2 regions of the Ruegeria sp. CF5 genome follow, and region 2 is predicted to be linked to the other one. Evidence: riboswitches for the same ligand, from Rfam matches in the RefSeq annotation. Region 2 holds a riboswitch; the other holds the start of a gene.
The links. A riboswitch is a leader RNA that binds a small molecule or an ion and turns the genes downstream of it on or off. The one in region 2 is predicted to bind cobalamin.
Positions count from the first base shown of each region.

Region 1: linked by a shared signal. The riboswitch ahead of ACR0NW_RS09160 (DUF1636 family protein) and the one ahead of ACR0NW_RS12620 (DUF1636 family protein) in region 2 are both predicted to bind cobalamin.

Region 1 is NZ_JBQFRI010000002.1:583,792-586,871, reverse strand. It holds gene cobW (cobalamin biosynthesis protein CobW) at 1-749, opposite strand, end outside; gene ACR0NW_RS09160 (DUF1636 family protein) at 746-1,126, opposite strand; cobalamin riboswitch at 1,221-1,441, opposite strand; gene ACR0NW_RS09155 (LysR substrate-binding domain-containing protein) at 1,514-2,398, opposite strand; gene ACR0NW_RS09150 (NAD(P)-dependent oxidoreductase) at 2,520-3,080, shown strand, end outside.
Region 2 is NZ_JBQFRI010000004.1:277,898-280,977, reverse strand. It holds gene ACR0NW_RS12630 (DUF1826 domain-containing protein) at 1-367, shown strand, start outside; gene ACR0NW_RS12625 (DUF6525 family protein) at 364-636, shown strand; cobalamin riboswitch at 802-1,009, shown strand; gene ACR0NW_RS12620 (DUF1636 family protein) at 1,112-1,468, shown strand; gene ACR0NW_RS12615 (ABC transporter ATP-binding protein) at 1,465-2,250, shown strand; gene ACR0NW_RS12610 (ABC transporter substrate-binding protein) at 2,269-3,080, shown strand, end outside.

The DNA of each region.
Region 1 (3,080 bases), on a different contig from region 2:
TGTTCATGGTCGTGATGACCGTCGTGATGCGACGGACGGGCGTCCATGTCATCCTCGGCGGCGGCCTCAAGTCCCAATACAACGCGCACGTCAACGGCACCTTCAGCCACCTCGACGACGGGCAGAGGGCGCGGGGCTTCGGCGGCGATGATCTCTTTGGCTTTGGCCACACCCTCGGATCCGGCCAGATCGGGTTTGGTCAGCAGGATGATGTCGGCACACGAAATCTGATCCTCGAACACTTCGGACAGCGGCGTTTCGTGGTCAATCGAGTCATCGGCCAAGCGCTGGGCATCCACAGCTTCGACATTCGGCGCGAAGCGACCGGCGGCCACGGCTTCGGCGTCAGCCAGAGCGATCACGCCGTCCACGGTGATTTTTGAGCGGATATCCGGCCAGTCGAATGCCTTCAGCAGCGGCTTGGGCAGCGCGAGGCCGGAGGTCTCGATCAGGATGTGGTCAGGGCGCGGTTCCAGCGCCATCAGCGCCTCAATGGTCGGGATGAAGTCATCGGCCACGGTGCAGCAGATGCAGCCGTTGGCCAATTCCATGATGTTTTCAGCCGGGCAATCCGGGATCGCGCAGGATTTCAGGATGTCGCCATCGACGCCGACATCGCCGAATTCGTTGACCACAACGGCCAGACGCTTGCCTTGCGGGTTCTGCATCAGGTGGCGCACCAGCGTGGTTTTGCCCGAGCCCAGAAAGCCGGTGATCACAGTGACGGGGAGTTTTTCGAGGTTGCTCATTTCAGGGCTCCAATCGGGGGAATGCGGGCCGCACAGTTTTTGCGGAAATGTTCAGGACGTTCGCGCCATTTTACCAGACCGTCTTCGGTCTCAAGATATTTGGTGGCGCCTTCGACGATGGTTTCGACGTGGTCGGTTTCGTTCAGGTTTTCGTAGACAAAGGTCCAGCGGGACGGGCCGCCGCGCAGCACGATCGAACAGCCCTGATCGCAGTTCGACAGACATTCCACTGCTTTCAGGTTTACTCCGTCCGGCAACTCGGCCTGTTCCAGCGCTTTGTGCAACAAGGTGCCGGGGCGCTGTGCGTCGTCCTCGATAGGCAGCCCACGACGGCACGTGGTGCAGACCAGCAGCTCGACTGGCGCGGTCTCGGTCATGTCTCTCATCCCCCCAAATCCTCTTCGCGGGGGACGGGGTTTCATGCGGGCCACGTATCGCGACATGGACCCGGCACCGGAACACCCCGCCCGGTTACATCTACGGCTGCTGGCAGGTCTCCCGGCTTGCGGATGTCAGAGGCCCGGTTTGTCTGGGTCCTCTGGCAGATGTCCCGCCTTCCCGGCCTTGCGGGCCAGTGGCTTTGGGCACCCTCTCCGGTCACGGTCGCGGGGGCGGCTGCGTTTGACGGAAAACCGCTGACGCATTCCCTTTTCATCCATTCAAAAATGGACACCAACGCATGCGACATGCGGCACGGGCAGGGGGCTTGTCAAGCGTACTGGCGCCCTTGTGACACGCCGCATCCGAAAAGCGACTTGAGGCAGTCAGTCAGCGTCATAGGTTGCCAAACGCTCCTGCAACCATGCCTCAAACAGCCGCGCAGGAGTGGATGGCTGCGACCCCGTTGTCGCGCGGATCAGGTAATGCGACTGGGCAAATGGAATCGGCGGCCCCACCAACTGCAGCGGTGCGCCCTGCGCGATGGCGTTGCGGGCAAACCGGGTTAGAACGGTGGCATACCCAGCGCCTGCCATCACCAGTTGCAGCGCGGCCACCGTCGTGTCCACAGAATGACGGGCCGAATTCTCGGCAACGGCGAGGCCATTGGGTTCGAAATATCTAGCCCAATTGTCTTCATATCCCAGAATATGAACCAGAGGTCCGTTTCGCAGGTCTTTGAGCCCGGGGATCGGGTCACCAGCACGACAGACAGGCACAATGGTTTCAGAGCAGAGCTTTTCGGCGATCACACCGGGCCAGTCGCCATATCCCAGCCGAATTTCTACATCCACGTCCCCCGGAGCAACGCTGTCATTCCAAATATGGGACACAAGGCGCACGGGAATATCAGGGAACTGGCGACAGAACTCAGGCAACTCGGCTGCAATCCAATAGGTGGCGGTTGAAATGGCCGCCCTGATGGTCAGGCTTTGCCGGGTCGCCGGTCCAAACAGACTGTTGGTACTCAGAGCGATGTCGGACAGCGCCCGCCGGACAGTCAGCGCATAGGACTGTCCCAGTTCGGTCAGGTCTAGTCGGCGAGCATTGCGAGTGAACAGTTTTTCCCCAAGTTCAGCCTCAAGTGACCTTATGTGCAGCGAAACCGCTGTTTGTGTCAGGCCCAGTTCCTGCGCTGCGACAGTAAAGTTCTGATGGCGCGCGGCAGATTCGAAACTGCGCAGCCAGGCTGGATTTGGGAGGCGGTCCATTTATCACCAAAATTTTTTTATGATTGTGACCGTTATTATTCGTTTCTGTTGCTCTTATCCAGCATTGATAATCCGCGTGTGAATCGCGAATGCGCAATTGGCCAATCTGGGAGGAATAGGCATGAAAGTTGGCTTCATAGGTTTGGGAAACGTGGGCGGCAAGCTTTCGGGTTCGCTGTTGCGCAATGGGGTCGATCTGACCGTTCATGATCTGAACAGGGATCTGGTCGACGAATTTGTTGCTCGTGGCGCGAAAGCGGCGGACAATCCAGCGCAGTTGATGCGCGACTGTGATGCGGTCATAACCTGTCTGCCGTCGCCTTCGGCTTCGGACGCGGTGATGCAACAGATGTTGCCCGAGGTGAAAGAAGGCAAGATCTGGATGGAGATGTCCACCACGGATGAGGCCGAAGCGAAACGCCTAGGCGCCATGGTTATCGAGCGCGGCGGTGCGGCAGTGGATTGCCCGGTCTCGGGGGGGTGCCATCGGGCGGCGACCGGCAATATCTCGATATTCGCAGGCTGTGATCGCGCGACGTTCGAACAAATTTTGCCATTTCTGACCACGATGGGCCGCCGTATCCTGCATACCGGCGATCTGGGCTCTGCTTCCGTCCTTAAGGTTTTGACCAACTATCTGGCGACCGCCAACCTGATCACCTGCGCCGAGGCGCTGGTCACT
Region 2 (3,080 bases):
GTTGCAGGATGATATCGTGTCCCTCGCTGACATGTTCTCGGACCTGTTGAATGCAAGGTACCTGCGACTGCGGTTGGATGTTGTAACCACCAACGCCTGTCGTAGATTTCATATCGATGCGATTACCGCGCGGTTGGTTTGCACTTATCGCGGTACCGGAACACAGTACGGTATTTCGCAGGATGGAACGGATCCAGCACATGTGTTCACGGTTGAAACCGGTGCTCCAATTCTCTTGCGGGGGACGCTGTGGCCCGAACAGCCATCGTCAGGGCTGTTGCATCGCTCGCCGCCAATTGAGGGTACAGGTCAGACCCGGCTTGTACTGGTGCTGGACCCCGTGTTCGACCCGGACGACGAAGCATGAGCCGGAATCTCGGGCAATGCAGTCTACGACGCAAGCGGCGTTCCGATGATCCAATGGCTGCATTTGACGGCTTGCCGGCGCCGTTGAGGCGTTGGTTGTCCGAAGCAGCCTTGCCATGGTCCCCCACATCCGCGCGACGCATTTGGTCAAAGTCGCGGGCCCGCGGTCTCACGGCGGAGGAAACACTTCGGTCCCTAAGCGAAGCCGAAGCCAGAACGCTTGCCCGTGACCGGCAATCCACCGTTTTCAAACTCATGTCCCGAACGTGAAGGAGAACTCATGTCTCATTCATCACGGCCTGTTGTTGTTAAACATGCGGCTTTTGGCACCGCTCGATCGATGGCTTTCATGGAACCGGTTTGACGACGCCGAACGCAAAAGATGCAATTGATAGGTTTTGACTCAGGTCCCGATTGACAAGGCATCCGGTCTAAGACAATCAGGGTACAGATGGTTCCCCATGGTACGCCCAGGGGATGAAAAGGGAATACGGTGCGGTCCGCCTGTCGGTGCCAAGTCCGTAACTGCCCCCGCAACTGTAAGCGGTGAGCGACGCCAAACAACCACTGGCCAATAGGGCCGGGAAGGATGGCCAAGCGACGATCCGCAAGTCAGGAGACCTGCCATCGCATGTTTAACCAACCCGGGGCGGGGCGTCCTGGAAGGAGGCTTTGATGGCACGTCTGACACGTGTTTACATGATCGGCACCTTCTGTCCGCGCTTGGCTTTAAGCGGAGCGGACAATGCCGGAAACACCTGACCATTTCCTTCTGATCTGCTCGACCTGTCGCGGCGCACTGTCTGTTGGGGCCATGCGCAATACGCTGACCGGTAAGCTGCCCACGGGATTCGCTATCCGCACAGTTGCCTGTATGGCCGGTTGCGCGCAGCCAACAACTGTCGGATTTCAGGCCGTCGGTAAAGCTCAGTATCTGTTCGGTGACATTGAAAGCGAGGATGACATCGAAGCGCTGGCCAAATTTGCGCAGCAATACCACCACAGCCCGGATGGCTGGACCAATGCCTCCGACCGGCCGGGTCCACTTTTTACAAAAACGCTTTCACGCTTGCCTGGGATCCAATTGGAGGAGCCATCATGACGACCTCGACCTTTCTGGTTGCGCGGGACCTCGAATACTATGCGCTCAATGGTGATGTCCTGCTGCAGGACGCCTCGTTTGAGTTGGACGAGGGCGCGATACTGGCAATTGCCGGTCCGAATGGAGCTGGCAAAACAACGCTTTTGAACCTGCTGTGCGGGACGGCTGAGATCGTGCTGGGCGACGTTCTGGTCAAGGGGCGCAGCCTGAAACAGATGCCTGCCAAAGACCGGGCCCGGATGATCGCCGTTGTCAGTCAGCAAGAGCTTCCCGATGGCAGGCTTTTGTTACGGGATTACGTCGCGATGGGTCAGATTCCGATCCGGGCCGACCGTTCGGCTGCAGAACACGCTGAAGAACTGGACAGGGTACTGAACCTGACCGGCCTGAATGCATTGGCAGACAAACGAATGGCAATGCTGTCCGGGGGCGAGCGGCAACGCGCCCATATAGCGCGGGCTTTGGCACAGAATCCTTCACTGCTGTTTCTGGACGAACCCACCAACCATCTGGACCCGGATGCCAAGGGGAGGATGCTGTCGCTGGTCGCCGAACTGGGCATCACGGTGGTGATGATCGTCCACGATCTGGTGATGATCCCCGAATTCGCCACCCATGTGGCGCTGATGAAATCCACGCGGCTTACGGGAATTGGCCCCGTGGCCGATGTACTGACCCCGGAACGGGTCCGCGACACGTTTGGCGTCGATTACCTGTGCTTTCACCACGAAGGCCGCATCATCCCGGCGCTGGATATCCGAAGAACAACAGTCTCAACCTAAACCAAGGAGCATTCCCGAATGAAACACATCTGGTCCGTGGCGCTGGTCACAGCCATGGCAGGCGCCGCGTCCGCGCAGGAGGTCAGCGTCGACAACTGTGGTGAGCCGCTGGTGTTCGAAACTCAGCCCGAACGGCTGGTCGTACATGACATGAACATGACCGACATGGCCTTTGCGCTGGGTCTGCAGGAGAAGATCGTCGGCCTGACCGGCATCACCGGCTGGTACAAGACCAGCCCGGAATTCGACAAGTTGCGCGGTGATATCCCGGAACTGGCGCCGAAATACCCAACAGTCGAAAACCTTGTTGCGGTCGAACCTGACCTGTTTTTTGCTGGCTGGTATTACGGCATGAAGCCGGGCGGCGACGTCACGCCGGACACGCTGGAGCCCTTTGGCATCAAGACCATGATCCTGACCGAAAGTTGCGTGCATCTGGACAAGGACCGTCCCGAGGCCAGCATGGGCCTGCTGTTCAACGACGTTCTGCGGCTGGGCAAGGTCATGCAGGTCGAGGACAAGGCTGAGGCGTTGGTCACAGGCTGGAAGGAAGAGCTGAACGCGCTTGAAGCCCAGACCGCAGACCTGCCCAAACCGCGCGTCTTCCTGCTGGATGGCCCTGCGGATGCGCCCTTTACCGCGGGCAAATTCGCCATCCCGGACGCGATGATCACCGCCGCTGGTGGTCAGAATGTCACGCATGACATGGACACCAGCTGGGGCCGTACCTCGTGGGAGGCGGTGGCCGCCGCGAACCCGGAATTTCTGGTGCTGCTGGATTATCAAACTGGAAACGGGGCTGCGGACACGTTCAAGTTTCTTCAGGAACA